3 regions of the Aeribacillus sp. FSL K6-1121 genome follow, and region 2 is predicted to be linked to each of the others. Evidence: riboswitches for the same ligand, from Rfam matches in the RefSeq annotation. Region 2 holds a riboswitch; each other region holds the start of a gene.

Region 1 (3,683 bases), 1.6 Mb from region 2:
AAATTTCAAAGGCTGTTCCTGAATCGAGTCCTTTGTTTAAAACTGTTTGCGAAATCATATCAGGGTTTTCCAGCACTTTTTTATGATCATCAGAAGAACCAATGGTGCTGACAATTCCTTCACCTACACGTGCGATAATCGTTTCTTCCCCGGCACCGCCAACAAGCCGGTCGATATTGGCTCGCACCGTGATGCGGGCTTTTGCTTTCACTTCAATTCCGTCCATGGCAACCCCTGCAATAAACGGGGTTTCGATTACTTTCGGATTTACGCTCATTTGAACGGCTTCAAGCACGTCTCTTCCCGCTAAATCAATCGCAGCACAACGTTCAAAGCTCAATTCAATATTAGCTCTTTCAGCTGCAATTAATGCGTTGACAACTCGATCGACATTTCCTCCTGCTAAATAATGGCTTTCCAATTGATTTGTTGTGACATCAAGGCCGGCTTTATGCGCTTTAATTAACGGATTGATCACTCGACTTGGAATGACTCTGCGCAGCCTCATTCCAATAAGAGTCAAAATACTGATGCGAACGCCAGCTGCCAGAGCGGAAATCCAAAGCATAATCGGCACAAAAGAGAACAAAATGCCAAGCAAAATAAGACCTAATACGATAAGACCTAGTAAAAGAAAAAATGATACATCCATGTGACATACCTACCTCCTATTCATTTTCATTAATAGCTCTCACAACAATTCGTGAGCCTTCTACTTTAACAATTTTCACTTTTTTTCCTTTCTCAATATACGTCCCTTCTGTCACAACATCCAATCTTTCCTCTCCATCGGTCATTACTGTTCCTGCCGGCCGTAAAGCAGTCACAGTTACACCCGTTTTCCCAATTAAATCTGTACGATTTTGATTGGATACATAACCTTTCTCCGTGCTGATTGAATCATTTAAAATAATTTTTTTAAACCATTTCATACGCTTACCAATCACCTTTGACATAATGAATATTGTGAATATCGAAATGGAACCGGCAATAAAAAGAGAAACCGCCATATGTCCTATATGATCAGCTGCTAAAAATAAACTTAAAAGGACTGAAAGAAAACCGATTGCTCCAATAATTCCTCCTGGAACAAACAATTCTGCAATTATAAGCAGAACCCCAAGCACGAACAAAACAACCGTTTCCAATCCCGCAAGCCCTGCAATAAAATGACCGAAGAAAAACAAAAACAGCGCCAATAGTCCAATAAAACCAGGAATGCCAAACCCAGGAGTGTACAATTCTAACACAAACCCTAAACCGCTAATCGTTAATAATATCGGAATGGTATACATGTTTGTTACAAAACGGGCTATTTTTTCAGCAAACGTCTCCTCAGTCTCCTGGACTTTTGCACCTTCCATTCCGATCGATTTCAAAAGCTCTGCCCGGCTTTTGGCGATGCCTTCACCATACCCGACTTCCATCGCTTGTTTTGCTGTTAATGTTAGTAATTCTCCTTTTTCTGCACCATATTCGGGCATATCCAAGCTGCTGTCTACCATCGCCTCAGCGAACATAGGGTCTCTGCCATGAACCTCAGCAGCATTTCTCATCTCTGCTTTCCAAAACGATTGCACTTTTACTTCTGCAGCATTGCCATTGGAGTCAATGACAGCTGCTGACCCAATGGTACCGCCAGGATGGTAATATATTTGATCAGCCCTTAATGCTATATAAGCCCCTGCGGAAATCGCATGTTTATTTACATAAGCGATTGTTTTGATATCTGTATCCATAATCATTTTACCTATTTCTATCGCTGCCTCTAAAGCACCGCCAGGAGTGTTCAATTCAAAAACAATGACATCCGCTTTTTCTTTTTCCGCCTCCTGAATGGATCGTTTAATAAAATGCACCAACCCTTTTTCAATTGTATTTTCAATCGGAATAAAATAAACGGTTTTCCCTTCAGCTGATTTGGCATCAAAAGACGCACAAATAATCGACAAGATGAGCAGCAGAGCGCAAATAGCGAAAAACTTATTGTTTGATTTCAGGCCTCTCCCCCCTTATTTTTTGCCTAATATTATTACGGACAATTGCGCAGAAAGTTTCAAAAATCAACAATTCTGCAAACATACATGAAACGAAAAAATATTTTCATTATTTTTCATATTATGTTACTATTAAAAAAAATATATAACCATCTACTAGGGGTGTCCAATTAGCTGGACTGAGAGAAGAACGCGCCTGAAGTTCTTCAACCCTTTGAACCTGATCTGGATGATGCCAGCGTAGGGAAGTAGGTAGCGGGAGTATTTGTATTGCCTTCTTTTTCTATATTGAATTGATCGGGTTCGTGCTAAAGCGAACCCGTTTTTATTTTTCACATCCCATCTCCCCTCCTATTTTTCTATGCACATCTTCAGATAAAAAAATGGAGGAGGAGAAAAATGAAACATTATTTCGAAAACATGCAGTTTCCAGCAAGCAAAAAAATTTATGTGACTGGGTCAAGACCCGATATTCGGGTTCCGATGAGGGAAATTCAATTAACTCCCACGAAAACGGAAGCGGGAACGTTTGAAAATGAACCTGTAAAGGTTTATGACACGAGCGGTCCCTATACAGATCCTGATTTTCAGGCAGATATTCATAAAGGTTTGCCGGCTGTACGCAAACAGTGGATTTTAGACCGTCATGATGTTGTAGAATATGACGGGCGCCAGGTAAAGCCTGAGGATAATGGATTTCGCAATTGGGAAGATCACAATATTGCCACACCTTTTCATCGAAAGCCTTTCAAAGCAAAAAAAGGTGCTGTCGTTACACAAATGCACTATGCAAAAAAGGGGATCATCACCCCAGAGATGGAGTTTGTGGCGATTCGTGAAAACATGGATCCTGAATTCGTTCGTCAAGAAGTCGCTGCCGGCAGGGCCATTATTCCGTCCAACATTAATCACCCGGAAAGTGAACCGATGATCATCGGCCGGAACTTTCATGTAAAAATTAATGCCAACATTGGCAATTCAGCTGTAACATCGTCAATCGAAGAAGAAGTTGAGAAGATGCTTTGGGCCATCCGCTGGGGCGCTGACACAATTATGGACCTGTCAACAGGAAAAAAAATTCATGCAACAAGAGAATTTATCATCCGCAACTCGCCCGTGCCGGTTGGAACCGTCCCGATTTACCAAGCGCTCGAAAAAGTAAATGGCGTTGCTGAAGAGTTAACATGGGAAATTTACCGTGATACATTAATTGAGCAAGCAGAACAAGGGGTCGATTATTTTACTATACATGCCGGCGTGCTGCTTCGCTATATCCCTTTGACCGTCAACCGGACGACCGGAATCGTATCCCGCGGCGGTTCGATCATGGCGCAGTGGTGTATGGCGCATCATCAAGAAAACTTTTTATACACTCATTTTGAAGAGATTTGCGAAATTTTAAAAACATATGATATTGCCGTTTCATTAGGTGACGGCTTGCGTCCCGGATCTATTCGAGATGCCAATGATGAAGCGCAATTTGCCGAATTGAAAACGCTCGGTGAATTGACGGAAATCGCCTGGAAACATGATGTCCAAGTCATGATCGAAGGCCCTGGGCACATTCCGATGCATAAAATTAAAGAAAATGTTGATTTAGAAAATGAAATTTGCAAGGGGGCTCCTTTTTATACCCTCGGTCCATTAACGACCGATATTGCTCCCGGCTATGATCATATTACGTCA
Region 2 (3,683 bases):
CGTTAGTGATTTCAACGATTTCTTTAGGAGTAGTAGTGCCGACGCTGAAAGACGAGCAAATTATGAAAACAACCATCGGCCAAATTATTTTGCTGGTGGCTGTCATAGCCGACCTTGTCACCATGATTTTGCTGGCGGTTTTTGTCTCCTTAAACAGCGAAGGAGAAAGCAATACGTGGCTTCTGCTTCTTTTGTTTGCAGCAGGCGTACTGCTTTACTTCATTGGCAAAAGGTTTAAAAGTCGATCCTTTATTAAATCGATGTCAAAAGGAACGGTTCAAATTGGAACAAGGGCGGTTTTTACGTTAATTCTCGCACTTGTAGGTTTATCGGAAACGCTTGGGGCAGAAAATATTTTAGGCGCCTTCCTTGCGGGAGTTTTAGTCTCGCTTTTATCGCCTAATTCAGACTTGGTGCAAAAGCTAGATTCGTTTGGCTACGGTTTTTTAATCCCGATCTTTTTTGTCATGATAGGGGTGGAATTGGATTTATGGGAATTGATCAAAGATCCGAACCTTCTTTTGTTAATTCCTTTGTTATTTCTCGCCCTCTTGATCTCAAAGTTTATTCCCGTTTTTGTGCTGAGAAAATGGTATGATACGAATACAACGATTGCGGCGGCGTTCTTGTTGACTGCTACTTTATCATTAGTTATTGCGGCAGCTGAAATTGGACAGCGAATCGAACTGATTGATAAGCAAATGGCTGACGCACTAATAGTAGTTGCCGTGTTAACAAGCATTATCACGCCGATAGGATTTAAAAAATTATTCCCTAAAAAAATGGCGGTGCAGCCTAAAAAGAAAATTGCTTTTATTGGTGCAAATCAAATGACCCTTCCAGTCACAAGAGAATTGGACAAAAATTTGTATGAAGCAACCGTATATCATACACAGCAAGACAAAATTGAAAACGGGACTGCTCAATCGGTGTTTAAAATTGAAGAATTGAAAGACTATTCGATAGAATCATTGAATGAACACCACATAATGGAAGCTGATATAGTAATAGTGGCTACTGGGGATGAAGAAAGAAATGCGGAAATTGCGACATATGCAAAAGAATGCGGCGTAGAACAGGTCATCGCCTCAATTTCTTCCCCGGAGTTGGATCAAGCATTAAAAGAAAAGGGGATCAGCGTATTTTCCGTCATGCTGTCAACAAAAACGCTGCTCAGGGCTTTGATCGAATCGCCTGGCGTTATGCGGATCTTAACAAACCAAGACAACTCTCTTTATCAAATTAATATGAATAACCGAAAATATGATGGAATGAAGCTTCGATACTTTCCGTTTACAGGAGATTGTATCTTTGTCCGGATTTTTCGAGGTGAAGATTCCATTGTGCCTCACGGCGATACCGAATTGAAAAAAGGGGACCGCTTGATTGTAACGGGTTCCCGCAAATATGTAAATGAGTTAAAAGATGAGCTGGAATTTAGCAAATAATATTTGCAAACAAAACAAATTGTGATAGCATGAAATTAGTATGAAAATTTAATAAGCATCCACTAGGGGAGCCTTTGGAAAGGCTGAGATTAAAGTGTTGACTTTAAGACCCTTTGAACCTGATCTGGATGATGCCAGCGTAGGGAAGTGGGAATTTGAAACATATGTCTGATATTCCATTACCACTTTCCAGCAAGGAAGGTGGTTTTTTATTGTTTCCAGTCTCACCCTTGGACAGCTGCTTTCCAGTTTTGAACCTTGAAAGACGAGTGTGAGCGTCTTTCTCATGAAAGGAATGTACAATGTTGGAACTTCATGCCGTAACAGACGGAACAAAACCGGTCAACGAGCTAATACGCATAATTTTGTCCATATCAGATCATGTTGATTACGTTCATATACGAGAAAAAAATAAAAGACCATGTGAGATCATTCATCTTGTAGAACAGCTTTTGGCAAACGGGATAAGGAGAGAACAGCTTGTTATCAACGATCGGCTCGATGTTGCGCTCCTAACAGGCGTTCAAAATGTTCATCTTCCGGGAACCGGCCTGCCGGTAAAAAAAGTGAAAAGCGCTTTTCCGCAAATAAAAGCCGGTGTCAGCGTCCATTCATTAGATGAAGCGGTAAAAGCAGAAAAAGACGGAGCAGACTATTGTTTTTTCGGAAACGTTTTTGAAACGAACAGTAAAAAAGGACTTCCGGCAAAGGGAACAGATTTGCTTGGGAAAATCGTTGGACACGTCAATATTCCTATTATCGCCATCGGTGGGATCACGCCTGATAATATGCAAAAGGTTTTAGAAAAAAAAGCAAGCGGTATTGCCGTTATGTCCTATATCTTTTCTTCGAAAGATCCAGAGAGCGCTGCCAAACTTTTCAGGAAAGGGGAAGCTTTTTCAAATGAACGTTTTTGATGTTGGAATCATCGGGGGAGGGGTCATCGGCCAAGGGATCGCCTATGAGCTATCAAAAGCAGGGCTGAAGACCGCCGTGTTTGAAAGCGGCGAAATCGGAGGTAAAGCGACATCCGCTGCAGCAGGAATGCTGGGTGCCCATTCTGAAAATGAAAAAAGAGACATATTTTTTGAGCTATGCTTAGAGAGCCGAAATTTATATCCGAGCCTTGCAAAAGAATTATTGGAGCAATCTGGTGTGGATATTGAGCTTGTGCAGGAAGGCATGTATCGGCTTGCATTTACTGAGGATGAAGGCCGCTTTCTGCAATCGCTTGCAGATGAGGATGAGCTAGAATGGCATTCAAGGGAAAACGTACTGGCAAATGAGCCACATGTTTCTGAAGACATTGTGGGAGCTCTTTGGCTTAAGCATGACGGCCAAGTAAAAGGTTCATCTGTTTGCCACGCATATGCGAAAGGCGCTAGAAAATATGGTGCATCTATTTTTGAACAATGTCCTGTTTTCGACGTGATTAAAGAGGGAAAAGCATACAAGCTTGTCACTTCCCAAGGAGTTTTTATATGTGGAAAAGTCGTCGTTTCAAGCGGAGTTTGGAGTGGCTTTTTCTTTGAAAAGCTGGGGCTGAGAAATCCAATGAAGCCCGTTAAAGGAGAATGCTTAGCCATAAAACCGAAAAAACTGGTGATCAACAAAACAGTGTTTTACGAGCACTGTTATATCGTACCGAAAAAAGACGGCACCGTTATTATTGGAGCAACTTCTTATGAAAACGACTGGGATACGCATCCGACAGTCAAAGGAGTATCCGAATTAATGATAAAGGTTCAGAAAATTATGCCAGAAATCGGGTCTGAACCGGTCGTTAGTGCTTGGTCGTCGCTCAGGCCGCAAACAGCTGACGGCTGGCCGTATTTTGCCGAGCACCCGGAGCATGAGGGAATCTTTTTTGCGACCGGCCATTATCGAAACGGCATTCTTCTAGCGCCGATTACAAGCTTGATCGTAAAAGACATGATTTTGAAAACGAATCAATATGAGCGTTATGTTCATACCTTCTCTTTAAACCGATTGCTTTCTGATGCGAAAGGGAGGTGATTAAACAGTGAAACTTCGCATTAACGGCCAGCAGATGGAAGTGGAGAATAGTGTTCGGAACATAGAAGATTTGCTGAACTTTTTTCAATTGCAGGAAAGAATTGTTGTCGTTGAACGAAATGGTGAAATTGTTTCAAAAGAACAATACAGTATCCAGACATTAAATGATGGTGATCAAATTGAAATTGTCCATTTTGTTGGAGGGGGATGATGATTCAT
Region 3 (3,683 bases), 1.8 Mb from region 2:
CCCCATTTTCTACTAGCTATGGAGACATTCACGATCGCGAATTGTTGATCGTAGAAGTAAAGGATGATGATGGTGCAGCCGGTTTTGGAGAAGGGGTTGCTTTTTCCACTCCATGGTATACAGAAGAAACCGTGAAAACAACTGTGCACATGATCGAAGATTTCCTCATTCCGATTTTATCAAAGACGACGTTTCATCATCCTCGTGAGTTGGCTGAATCGTTTCGTTTTATTCGCAGAAATTATATGGCAAAAGCGGCTTTGGAAGGTGCCGTGTGGGATCTATATGCAAAACAGCAAAATATACCTCTTTCACAAGCTCTCGGGGGAATGAAAAAAGAAGTTGAAGCTGGGGTGAGCATCGGTATTCAGCCAACAATAAAAGATTTAATCAGTCTTATTGAACAATATCAGGAGGAAGGATACAAGAGAGTAAAAATAAAGATTAAACCAGGTTGGGATATTGAAGTAGTTAAGGAAATACGGAAGCATTTTCCGAACTTGGATTTAATGGCTGATGCGAACAGTGCCTATACATTAAAAGATATAAATCATCTAAAACAATTGGATGAGTTTCAATTAATGATGATTGAGCAGCCTCTTGCGCACGATGATATTGTGGATCATAGCAAACTTCAAAAAGAATTGGACACACCGATCTGTTTAGATGAAAGTATTTGTTCCTTCGAAGATGCTCGAAAGGCTGTTGAACTTCGAAGCTGCAAAATTATGAATATAAAAATCGGCCGTGTTGGCGGTTTGACAGAAGCAAAAAAAATCCATGATTTTTGCAAAGAGCAAAATGTTCCAGTTTGGTGCGGAGGGATGCTTGAATCAGGGATTGGACGGGCCCATAATATAGCCTTAGCGACACTTGAACAATTCACACTGCCAGGAGATATATCCAGTTCATCTAAGTATTGGGAAGAAGATATTATTGAACCGGAAATATCGGTTTATAATGGAAAAATTGCCTTGCCTGATAACCCGGGGATCGGTTTTCATGTAAGCCGTGAAAAATTAAAAAAATACACTGTTGAAACGAAAGTATTTACCCTATAAACAAAATTATCCTCTGCATGTTTTGCAGAGGATGATTTTGTTTATTTTACAACCAATCTTGGCGCTGCCATAATGAGAATAACAGTAACGACAGCGCATAATACAAACGCTCCTATCATCGTAATGCCGTTTACGATCAAAGAATAAACGACCGCTGACATTCCTTCTGGTGCATATTCTCCGAAGAAAAAGACACCGCTGATAAAATGCCAAAAATAACGTGCAAAAGCTCCGATGAAGACGCCAAAGATGATGAAAACAAGAGCAGAGCTTTTCTTTCCATCTTTCAGCTTATTTTGGATAGTTTTGCAGAAAAGACCGGCTAAACCGATAAAGGAAAAAGCTAGAAAATAGTCGATGAAGCCTTGAACAGGCATCAGGATGTATGCATCACCTAATACAATTTGCAATAATCCCCATAAAAAGCCGGAAATGAAGCCAATCTTTGCACCGGATCGAAACGATAATATGAGTACAGGCACCATGGCAATGGATATAGAAATGGCTGATGATAATTGAATGGAAGGGAGAAGATCAAGTATAACTGCCAATGCTGCAAAGATTGCTGCTTCTATTAATAGTAATAAGCGATTTTTTTCCAAAAATAAAACCCCCTGTATATTATTTGCTATCAACAAATATCCATAAGGGGGAAAAGGCTGTATCATGGATCAGTATACTTCCACATCCCTACGCTAGCATTAACTAACAGGTTCAAAGGGTCTGGACGAAATATCCGTCCACTCTCAGCATATAGCTCCCCTTGTGGATCTGTTGATATTCGAATCTTATGTCTATCATAATAGACTATAAGAAAATTGTCATTCTTTTTTCGCTATATTCAAATAAATTTAAACATGATAAAGCTGAAATGCAGCCTTTGGACAAAAAGTAATGAAAAAAGGGCGTTAACAATAAGAACTTTTTTCAGAATGGGGGTTTTGGTTTGAATCTTAAACGTGAGCGTTATGAAGTAGTGGATGTGGTGCGGGGGGCTGCGATATTTGGCATTTTACTTGTGAATATGGCGCATTTCAGCTATCCAGATGTATATTTATACCAAATAGGCAGCGAAAATTTTTTTACTGAAACATGGAGAACATGGGATTTTCTAACGAAAAATATTTTGGAAATATTTGTACAAATGAAGTTTATTACAATGTTCTCATTATTGTTCGGATTTGGAATCATCATCATGGAGGAACGGGCTTTAGGAAACGGCAGGAACTTTGTTTCTATATATATACGCAGACTGGTGGTGCTTTTTGTATTTGGACTAATTCATTCATTTTTCATTTGGGATGGAGACATTTTAATGGATTATGCTGTGCTGGGGTTTCTTCTCCTTTTTTTCCGGAAGTGTTCCTGGAAAACCCTTTTGGTATGGACTGTATGTTTATTTAGTTTATATTTGCTCCTTATTGGTTTGATGACGGCTGTATCCAATGGTGAGGATGCTTTAGTCCAAAAAAGAGAGCAGGCTGCCTTACTGGAAGAGGAGGCAAGAAACGCAATCCATTCATATCAAAACGGAAGTTTTACTGATATTTTCCATCAGCGTATTCATGATCGGCTTTTTTACATGTCTATGTCTGGCATGTGGCCTTTTCAACCGCTTGTCTATATAATAAACATGCTCCCATATATCAGCATGTTTTTAGTTGGCATGATATTTGCGAAACAAAAGCTTTTTCAAGAACCGGAGAAGCATCGAAGGTTATTAACAGCCATCTGGTTTTTCGGGCTTATCATTGGGCTTCCGTTAAATATTTTTGCGGTCACCGCTGAAAATAGTTTTTACATGGTGTTCGGTGCACCATTTCTCATGTTGTTTTATGTGATCTCTCTCATATTTTTATATTTTCACCCAATCTGTCGGCAAATTGTTAAGAAGATTGCGCCTGTTGGACGCATGTCATTGACAAATTACATCATGCAATCTGTTATTTGTACATATCTTTTTTATCATTACGGATTGGGATTGTACGGTAAAGTATACCCCTTCGCCGGTTTTTGGCTTGCACTCGCAATTTTTGCCGTGCAGCTTATCATCAGCCATATTTGGTTTAAATATTTTCAATTAGGGCCGTTGGAGTGGGTATGGAGAACAGCGATGTATTTCAAGCGCCAGCCTATTCGCATGAAAAAGGAAGTTTCGAAGCATAATAACAGATCAAGATGAATTGTAAAAATGTAGTTTCAAATCTCAGATTTTGAGTTTATGATAGCTCTTTCTTTTTGAAAATAATTTATAGTATGATGGAACAAAGGAGTGTCTAGGCAACATGTTTCTACAAGCAATTTTTATTTTTTTGCTGCAATTATTGTATGTACCAGTATTGACGATCCGAACTATTTTGTTAGTGAAAAATCAAACAAAGGCTGCTGCTGGTATAGGTTTGCTAGAAGCAGCGATTTATATTGTCGCTTTAGGAATAGTTTTTCAAGATTTATCTAATATTTACAATATTAGTGCATATATTATCGGTTTTGGTGCAGGGCTGTTGTTGGGCGGTGAACTGGAGAAAAAGCTGGCTTTTGGATATGTAACATACAATGTGAATTTAATGGATAAAAATTCCGGATTAGTAAAAAAATTGAGGGAGGCTGGTTTTGGGGTTA

Evidence for each region. A riboswitch is a leader RNA that binds a small molecule or an ion and turns the genes downstream of it on or off. The one in region 2 is predicted to bind thiamine pyrophosphate.
Region 1: another riboswitch for thiamine pyrophosphate. It lies ahead of thiC (phosphomethylpyrimidine synthase ThiC); the one in region 2 lies ahead of tenI (thiazole tautomerase TenI).
Region 3: another riboswitch for thiamine pyrophosphate. It lies ahead of thiT (energy-coupled thiamine transporter ThiT); the one in region 2 lies ahead of tenI (thiazole tautomerase TenI).

The regions. Positions count from the first base shown of each region.
Region 1 covers NZ_JBBOPS010000001.1:447,397-451,079, reverse strand. The annotation lists gene floA (flotillin-like protein FloA) at 1-652, opposite strand, end outside; gene NSQ61_RS02225 (NfeD family protein) at 669-1,952, opposite strand; TPP riboswitch at 2,146-2,261, shown strand; gene thiC (phosphomethylpyrimidine synthase ThiC) at 2,397-3,683, shown strand, end outside.
Region 2 covers NZ_JBBOPS010000001.1:2,069,127-2,072,809, reverse strand. The annotation lists gene NSQ61_RS10095 (monovalent cation:proton antiporter family protein) at 1-1,448, shown strand, start outside; TPP riboswitch at 1,503-1,611, shown strand; gene tenI (thiazole tautomerase TenI) at 1,751-2,365, shown strand; gene thiO (glycine oxidase ThiO) at 2,352-3,464, shown strand; gene thiS (sulfur carrier protein ThiS) at 3,472-3,675, shown strand; gene NSQ61_RS10075 (thiazole synthase) at 3,682-3,683, shown strand, end outside.
Region 3 covers NZ_JBBOPS010000001.1:3,822,984-3,826,666, forward strand. The annotation lists gene menC (o-succinylbenzoate synthase) at 1-1,061, shown strand, start outside; gene thiT (energy-coupled thiamine transporter ThiT) at 1,103-1,663, opposite strand; TPP riboswitch at 1,732-1,835, opposite strand; gene NSQ61_RS18555 (DUF418 domain-containing protein) at 2,008-3,243, shown strand; gene NSQ61_RS18560 (DUF2179 domain-containing protein) at 3,347-3,683, shown strand, end outside.